Regions from separate parts of the Arthrobacter sp. TmtSoilC51 genome, predicted to be linked through region 2. Evidence: riboswitches for the same ligand, from Rfam matches in the RefSeq annotation. Region 2 holds a riboswitch; the other holds the start of a gene.

The links. A riboswitch is a leader RNA that binds a small molecule or an ion and turns the genes downstream of it on or off. The one in region 2 is predicted to bind thiamine pyrophosphate.
Region 1: another riboswitch for thiamine pyrophosphate. It lies ahead of ACZ5G6_RS16475 (FAD-dependent oxidoreductase); the one in region 2 lies ahead of thiC (phosphomethylpyrimidine synthase ThiC).

What each region holds. Positions count from the first base shown of each region.
Region 1 is NZ_AP035877.1:3,617,540-3,622,105, forward strand. Features, by position in the region: gene ACZ5G6_RS16465 (thiazole synthase) at 1-656, opposite strand, end outside; gene thiS (sulfur carrier protein ThiS) at 661-897, opposite strand; gene ACZ5G6_RS16475 (FAD-dependent oxidoreductase) at 894-2,180, opposite strand; TPP riboswitch at 2,173-2,290, opposite strand; gene thiE (thiamine phosphate synthase) at 2,318-3,001, shown strand; gene ACZ5G6_RS16485 (ferritin-like fold-containing protein) at 3,044-3,712, opposite strand; gene ACZ5G6_RS16490 (RNB domain-containing ribonuclease) at 3,754-4,566, shown strand, end outside.
Region 2 is NZ_AP035877.1:3,251,742-3,256,307, reverse strand. Features, by position in the region: gene thiC (phosphomethylpyrimidine synthase ThiC) at 1-1,651, opposite strand, end outside; TPP riboswitch at 1,646-1,753, opposite strand; gene ACZ5G6_RS14875 (amidohydrolase family protein) at 1,841-2,923, shown strand; gene ACZ5G6_RS14870 (VOC family protein) at 3,001-3,873, shown strand; gene ACZ5G6_RS14865 (hypothetical protein) at 3,981-4,433, shown strand.

The DNA of each region.
Region 1 (4,566 bases), 370 kb from region 2:
CGGGTCACTGCCGTCGCCAGCAGGACAGCGTCGCAGCCCAACTCCATGGCAAGCGCGGCATCCGAGGCAGTTCCAATGCCGGCGTCGAGCACTACCGGAACAGAAGCCCGGGACACGATCAGTTCGATGTTATGCGGGTTCAGGATGCCAAGCCCCGTTCCAATAGGCGAGCCGAGGGGCATGACTGCTGTGGCACCCAGGTTTTCCAAGCGCAGCGCCAGGACGGGGTCGTCATTGGTGTAGGCGAAAACCTTGAAGCCGCGGTTCACCAGCTGTTCGGTTGCCTCCACGAGTTCCACCGCGTCCGGAAGAAGCGTGTGTTCATCGGCAATGACTTCCAACTTCACCCAGTCTGTCTCCAGCGCCTCCCGGGCGAGCTCCGCGGTCATCACAGCGTCTTTGGCAGTAAAACAGCCAGCCGTGTTGGGCAGGACCCGGATGTTGTGGTCCACCAGGAGCTGGAACAACGACCCTGTCTCGGCTGGCGAGTACCGGCGCATTGCCACAGTTGTCAGTTCCGTTCCTGAGGCCAGAAGAGCTGCTCCCAAGCCGTCCAGGCTCGGCGCACCACCTGTACCCATGATCAGGCGGGAGCCGATTTCGACGCCGTCGATCACCAAGCCGTCTGTGCGAATGTCAGTTTTTGCTGCTGTCATGTCTTCAGCCTCCCTGGACTGCTGTTACGAGTTCGAGTTCGTCTCCATCGGCGAGCGCCGTCGCGGCCCATTGGCTGCGCGGCACAACCTCCGAATTACGTGCGACGGCGACACCCAGCTTGCCGCCGTCGGCTGCCTGTCCGCGGTGGTCCAGGGTGCGGCCTGTAATGGCGCTGACGAGCGTGCTGACGGATGCATCGTCCGCCACGGCATGATCGGAGCCGTTGAGTTTGATATTCATACTGTTTCCTTGGTGGGAGATTGTGCAGCTGCGGGGGTTGGAGTCCGTTGGCCTGCGTTCGCCGCAAAGCGGTCGGGCCGGAAGATTGACCAGCGTGGATCGGAGGAACCGGTTATCAGCCCGCCCACGATCTTTGCGGCGATGGGCGTCAATAGAACGCCATGGCGGAAGAAGCCGGTTGCGATCACCAAACCCTCGATGTTGCCGCTGGGTCCAGCGACGCGTCCAAGGAGCGGTGCGTTGTCCGGAGTGCCGGGCCGTGCGCGGGCTGTGGCTTCCAACAGTTCCAGCTCCGCCACGGCAGGAACCAACACTTGGGCATCACGCAGGAGTTGATAGACGCCTCCGGCGGACACTGCGTTGGTGGACGCGGATAGTCCGTCCTCGCGCTGGGTAGCTCCAATCACCACCGTTCCGTCGGCCCGGGGGACGATGTACACCGGCACTCCGCGCACCATGCCCCGGATGGTGGATGTGAGGAGCGGCTGGAGGTGTTCGGGAACGCGCAGCCTGAGGATGTCGCCATAGACCGGCCGCACGGGCAGGCTGAGACCCTCGGGGAGATTGCCTAGCCTTGCCGCATCCAGCCCGCAGGCGACCACGGTCTCTGACGCCAAAACGACGCGCCCGTCGCCGGATCCGGCGCCCGGATCGAGCTCGACTCCGCAGACGCGGTCCCCGTCCCACAGCAAACGGGACGCTGGGAACGGCAGCGCGAAACCGTCCTCCGCTCCGGAAACCCACGTTGCGTCACTTCGACTGTGGCCTGCCAGCCCTTCCATGAGGCATCGTGCAAGCATCCGTGGGTCCACTTGATGGTCCGCCGGGATGTCGAAGGCGCTGGAAATCTGTGGGCTGAGCAGGGGCTCACGCTCGCGCGCTTGCCGCAAGGACAAAGGCTCTACCTGAAGCCCTGCGGCCTGCTGGACTGTGCGGAGGTCTGCCAGCGCGCGGCGGTCGGCAGCATCGGCGCCAACGGCGATTGTCGACGTCGTGCGGTATCCGGTGGCTGATTCGTCGCCGGGCAGGCTCCGGACAAAAGCCGGCCACAAATGAGAGGACTCCAGCATGAGTTCCAGGAGGTCTTCCTCCTGGTAGTGAAGTTCACTCACAGGAGCGAGCATCCCGGCAGCGGCGAACGTCGCGCCCGCTGCCGGTGCGGGATCAATAAGGACCACCGAGCGGCCGTGTCGGCGGGCTTCGTGGGCGATGCCAAGGCCAATGATGCCGCCACCGATGACCGCAACATCCGCCTGCAGAGGGTTTTGGCCGGATTCTGCCATGCGTTTCCTTCCCTACGCCGGTATTAGCCGGATCAGGTCAAGCGGTCGGCGCTGAAGCCCTCTCAGCCGGACGGTCATATGACGCTGTCACGGCTCCCGCAGTACGTGCCCAGTTTAGAGGAACTACTCTGGTTTCCATGACCCAGCATGATGTCCACACCACTGCCCGTCTCTATTTGTGCACCGATGCCCGCAAGCGGCAGGGCGATTTTGAAGACTTCGTCGACGCCGCGTTTGAGGGCGGCGTCGACATCATCCAGCTTCGCGACAAGACGCTCGAGGCCGCCGAGGAGCTGGAGGTCCTGGAGGTCCTGCACAACGTTGCCCGCCGGCACGGAAGGCTGTGGGCCGTCAACGACCGTGCCGATGTTGCCAGTATTTCCGGGGCTCCTGTGTTCCATATCGGCCAAAAAGACATCCCATTACGCGCAGCACGGCACCTCCTCCACGACCAGACCGTCATCGGCCTGTCCACCCACACACCGGACCAGGTTGACGCGGCCATAGAGGCCTCCCCGGGCCGCAGTGGGCTGGATTATTTCTGCGTTGGTCCAGTATGGGCGACACCCACGAAGCCAGGCCGCGAAGCAGTCGGGCTGGATCTGGTCACATATGCCGCGGAAGCCGTAAAGCGCGCAGACGAGGAGACTGTGGGTGGCGTGCTCCTCCCCTGGTTCGCTATCGGCGGCATCGACCTCACCAACGTTGAACAGGTGGTTGCCGCGGGAGCGAGCCGGATCGTCGTCGTGCGGGCCATCACCGAGGCGCAGGACCCGACGGCGGCGGCCAAGACGCTGCTGGAAGCGCTCGACGCCGCTTAGGTATCGGCACCCGGTTGGCCGCGGCGCGAAAGCGAAATATGCCTAAGCCGTGAGCCCGAGCCCGGACATCCGCCGTCCGTGCCGTTCGGCAAGCTCGGCGGTGAGCGCCTTGACTGCCGCCCGCGAATCCCCTTCGCCCTTGAGCATTGGGCCCAAGTGAGGATGTTCCAGGCCGACACGTTGGGCTTGGGTCAGCGCTTCTCCGACGAGGCGCCGGCCCCACAAAGCGAGTCGCGACGCGAGGCGCGGGTCATCAGCCAGCGCCCGGCGCAGGAGGACGCGGAGTACTTCCGTGGCTTGGTCGGCGGAGGCAACCTTCTGGACAAAGAGTTGCGTCCCGGCGTCAAGGAACGAAGCCACCATCCGGTAGAAGTCCGACGACACTGTGTCGATCACATAGGCCTTCATGACTGATTCAAACCAGTCCGCTGGCTTTGTTCGCTCGTGGAAGTGGTCAAAGGAGCGCTGGAACGGAAGCATGGCATCCTCGGCATCGAGTCCCATCTCCGATAACCGCGTGCTGATCAAGGCAAAGTTTCCGTATGCGCCAACTGCGATCTTTGCCAGCACTGCCCTGTCATGCAGGGTGGGAGCGTACCGGGAGTCGAAAGACAGCCGGCCAAACGCCGAGAGCTCGCCATAGGCCATGGCTCCCAGCAGCTCGGAGGCGAGGCGCTGGACGCGAGCATTGTCGTCCGGGGAAGTGCTCATGGTCCAAGACTATCCAGCGATTTCGGGCTAACCTGATTTTCGTGTCACATCATCGGATTTCGCCCAACGTCGACGACTCGTCGGACCAGCTCGCCGAGGCATTTGCTGCCCTCCGGACCGAGCTGGAGCTCCCTGGTGAATACCCGGCCGAGGCCGTAGCGGAAGCCCGGAAGGCGGTAGAAAACCATACACTGCCGGAACGTGACCTCCGGGACATTCCGTTCGTGACCATTGATCCAGCCACGTCCACTGACCTGGACCAGGCGGTGTTCATTGAACGTGCCGGTGACGGTTACAGAGTCCTCTATGCAATCGCCGACGTGCCATCCTTTGTTGCTCCAGGCGGGGCGTTGGATGCAGAAACCCGGCACCGGGGGCAAACGTTCTACGCTCCTGACGGGAGGATCCCGCTGCATCCGGAAGTTATCAGCGAGAACGCCGGCAGCCTGTTGGCTGATCAGGACTGCAGCGCCTTCGTGTGGGACTTCGAGCTGGACCACAATGCCGAAGTATCCGCCATGTCCGTGTCCCGCGGAACTGTCCGTAGCCGCGCCAAGCTGAGTTACAGAGGTGCCCAGGAGCAGATCGATGCCGGCACAGCCCCACCGGTCCTTGGGCTCCTCAAGGAGGTTGGCCTGAAGCGGGTGGAACTGGAACGCCTGCGCGGTGGCGCAAACCTGAACATGCCCGAGCAGGAGATTGTGCAGGCAACCGGTGGCGGAGGCTACAGGATTGTCGCCGCACCCTCCTTACCTGTGGAGGATTGGAACGCGCAGATATCCCTCATGACCGGTATGGCAGCGGCCCAATTGATGCTCGACGGAAAAGTGGGCATTCTGCGCACCATGCCCGCG
Region 2 (4,566 bases):
TGGGTCCGCACATCGAGCAGAAGTGGGCTGTCTTCGCCGGTTCCGCAGGCAGTGTTTCGTCGTGGAATGCCTCTGCAGTGACAGGGTCCAGGGAAAGTGCGAACTGGTCGCGCCAACGGAATTCGAAGCGGGCCTTGGAGAGGGCGTCGTCGCGTTCGTTCGCTCCAGGGTGGCCCTTGGCGAGGTCAGCGGCGTGCGCCGCGATCTTGTACGTGATGACGCCGGTCTTGACGTCGTCCTTGTTCGGCAGTCCGAGGTGCTCTTTCGGCGTCACGTAGCAGAGCATGGCGGTACCGTAGCGGGCGATTTCCGTGGCGCCGATGGCTGAAGTGATGTGGTCGTAGCCGGGGGCGACATCGGTGACCAGGGGACCCAGGGTGTAGAACGGTGCACCCTTGCAGAGTTCCTGTTGGCGCTCCACGTTCTCCCGGACCAGATGGAACGGTACGTGGCCCGGTCCTTCGACCATCACCTGGACGTCGAACTCCCATGCCCGCTGCGTCAGTTCGGCGAGGGTGTCCAGCTCGGCGAACTGGGCAGCATCGTTGGCATCCGCCGTGGCGCCCGGGCGCAGCCCGTCACCGAGGGAGAACGCGACATCGTACTTGGCGAAGATTTCGCACAGCTCATCGAAGTGCGTGTAGAGGAAGTTTTCCTGGTGGTGCGCCAGGCACCAACCCGCCATGATCGAGCCGCCGCGGGACACGATGCCGGTGACGCGGTTGGCTGTCAGCGGCACATACCGAAGCAGCACGCCTGCATGGATGGTCATGTAGTCAACACCCTGCTCGCACTGCTCGATCACGGTGTCGCGGAAGATCTCCCACGTGAGCTTGTTGGCTTCGCCGTTGACCTTTTCAAGGGCTTGGTAGATCGGGACAGTGCCGATGGGCACCGGGGAGTTGCGGATGATCCACTCACGGGTGGTGTGGATGTCATCTCCGGTGGAGAGGTCCATGACGGTGTCGGCGCCCCATTGCGTGGCCCACTGCAGCTTGTCTACTTCTTCGGCAATGGAGCTCGTGACCGCGGAGTTGCCGATGTTGGCATTGATCTTGACCAGGAATGCCTTGCCGATGATCATCGGCTCGGATTCAGGGTGGTTGATGTTGTTGGGGATGATGGCCCGGCCTGCGGCGACTTCACTCCTGACGAGTTCAACATCGCAGTTCTCACGCAACGCCACGAACTGCATTTCAGGCGTAATGATGCCTTGCTTGGCGTAGTGCATCTGCGTGACGGTCTTGCCCTCGACGGCGCGGCGGGGCACCGGCTGAGCGCCCTTCCACTCTGCCGACGCTGCGCCGCGGCGGACAGCCGACTTGCCGTCGTCGAGCAGGTTCCGTTCGCGGCCCGAGTAGGCTTCCGTGTCGCCGCGGCCCTCGATCCATGCGGCCCGGAAGGGCTCCAGGCCCACTACGGGATCACTGCCCGGCCCCGCGGTTCGGTACACCTGCAGCGGAGCGTTTGCTTCGCCGTTGGGGGACGGTTCAAGCGCGATCTCCGTGACGGGGACGCGAATGCCATTCGCGGGGTCTTCCAGCCAAGCCAGCGAATGGGATTTCAGCGACTGTGTGACGCTTCCCGCCGCATTTTCGCTGGTACTGGCCTGGCTTTGGGCAGGGCTGTGCTGTGTTTCGGTGGTGCTCAAGGATTACTCACTTCCTTCGCCGGCATTACCCGGACAGGTTCAACGGTCGCAGACTGCGTCAGTCCGATCTCAGCCCCTGCAAGGGCCCCCGTGTGGTCGTAGACGAAGCTACCACAGCCCGCGGCCTGCACCCCAGTCATATCCGAAAACGTCGAGCCCGAAGCTACGGGGCCCACTAGGCTTTTTGCCATGCAGAACATCATCGAATTCAGCGGACCTGTGCTTGTGGCAGGAGACGACCAACGGCACGGGTTGTGGTCCGTCGATGGCAGGCTGACCTTCCAACGTCCCGCCGCACCGCCCGATTCCGTGCTGGATGGATGGGTCCTTCCCGGTTTTGTTGACGCCCATTGCCATATTGGACTTGGCGTTGGTGGGACGGTAGATGAGCAGACTACGCTTGCCCAGGCGCAGGCGGACCTTAAGGCCGGCACGTTGCTGATCCGCGATGCTGGGTCGCCCAGCGACACGCGATGGGTCCAGCAGCGCCAGGACCTGCCCCGACTCATCAGGGCAGGCCGCCACATCGCACGCAGCCGCCGGTACTTGCGCGGCTTGGGCCATGAAGTCGAGCCGGACGAGCTTGTGGAGACGGTCCGCAAGGAAGCCCGTGACGGAGACGGGTGGGTGAAGATCGTCGGCGACTGGATCGACCGCGACGCCGGTGACCTTGCAGTTTCCTTTCCCGCGGACCTGGTCCGGGATGCCATCGCCGCCGCCCATGACGAAGGTGCCCGGGTGACGGCCCACTGTTTCGCTGAAGACACCATTGACGACATGCTCGACGCCGATATTGATTGCATTGAACACGCCACCGGCCTCTTGCCCCGGCACATTCCCCGTCTCGTGGAGCAGTCCGTGCCGATTGTTCCTACGTTGGTCAACATTGCGACTTTTCCGGAGATCGCCGCCCAAGCTGCCCCAAAGTTTCCTGGGTACGCCGACCACATGACGCGTCTGTGGGAACGACGCCGTGAACGGGTGTTGGAGGCTTTTGAAGCCGGCGTGACGATTTTTGCGGGAACGGATGCCGGCAGCGTGATCGAGCACGGCCGTATAGCGGATGAGATGCAGGAACTGCACGACGCCGGCCTGCCGCCAACCGCTGTCCTCGACGCTGCGTGCTGGGGCGCACGAAAGTGGCTGGGAGCTGAGGGTATCAGCGAAGGTGCCAGTGCCGACGTCGTGGTCTGCCGTGAGGATCCTCGCCAGAGGATCGGCACTGTCGGGAGCCTGAATCATGTTGTCCTGCGAGGAAACGTCGTCCGCTAGGAATAAATTGAAGCTTCAAGTAATTTAGATAGGTAGAACGTGCCGAAGGGCGGCCACCTATAAACCGGGAGCTTCACATGACCACAGCATCAAGCCAGGACCTCCTTCCTGCCGAACTCACCATGGGCACCGTCATGCTCAAGGTTGGCGACATGAAGCTCATGAGCGACTACTACCAAAGGGCCCTGGGCCTTGAGGTAGTTGCCGAGCAGGATGGCGGACTTTACCTGGGGCGGCTGGGGAAGCCGGTGGTTCACCTCGCACCCGCCGCCGGACTGCAGATTCCGGGTCGCGGCGAAGCGGGACTTTTCCATACGGCCATCCTTTTCCAGGACCAGCCGTCCCTGGCGGCCACTATCGCCACGGCCGCCGAATATGAACCCCGCGCGTTTGTGGGCAGCGCCGACCATCTGGTGAGTGAAGCGTTCTATTTCACTGATCCCGAAGGTAATGGGATTGAGCTCTATTACGACAAGCCGCGCGAAGTCTGGCAGTGGGACGGGAAAAATGTGGTGATGGACAATGTTGCCCTGCCGCCCCAGCGCTTCCTTCAACAGCACTTGAGTGAGGCCGCCGTGACTGGCCAGCGGGAAGCCGCTGCCGGCGTCGGGCACGTGCACCTTCAAGTAGGTGACGTGCAGACTGCCCAGGATTTTTACGTGGACACCCTGGGTTTCGAAAGGACCGCGGGCTGGCATGGGCAGGCGTTGTTCGTTTCCGCCGGCGGATACCACCACCACATGGCGATGAACGTGTGGAACAGCCGCGGGGCCGGGCCCCGCAGGGACACCCTTGGCTTGGGCGAAGTCCTGATCGAGGTGCCGACCAGCGACGACGTCGCCGCACTGGCTGACCGGCTGAAAGTTGCGTCCGTGGCCAACCATCACACGGGCCTGGAGTTGCAATTTGAAGACCCCTGGCGCAACAGGCTGCGCGTCGCCGTGCGCTAAGTTGCCTCGCGCTGCTTTCGAGTGCGGTGGCCCGGACTGCACTAGGCTGGGCTTTGGTGGTATTCGTTCTTTTTGGGCCGTTGCCGCCGCCCCGTCAGCACGAAGGAATGAGAGTACTCTCCATGGGCTTTGCCGAAATTTTTGTAGCCACCCACGATGAAGCACTCAAGAGGGCCGCTGCCTTGGACCGGGGCGCCGATGTTACGGGACCTGCCGTCAGGATTGATGGCATCACCGACTTTGAGGTCGAGCAGCTGGGAGACCTTGCTGGCCAGGCCGTCCACGCTGCCGGTGCCGATTATGAGCTGGCTCTGGTTGATGTCACCAGCGATGCCCTCCTCGGCGTTCCCGAGGCCATGGTGCGGGCGCTTGCCGAACTTCTTACCTATGAAAGCGAAGGCGACGGAAACGTTCTCGACGACGTCGCCGCGGCCTGGGCTGCGCAGGAGGACATGCCTTTTGGTGCGGATGAATCGCGTCAGTACGTCCAGCAGTTGGCCGCTTTGGCAACTGACGTTGAAAAGGCGGAACGTTCAGGGCTCTACGTCTGGTCCGTCTGACCCTTGGTACGTTCCGGACCGCGCTGACAATCAAGAAACAGTGCCCGGAGTGGCGTAAGTCGTAATTACTTCCGGCATCTGGCACAATGGTCAGGTACTTGATTGGCGCGGCCCCTCTCTCCGTGCCCAAATC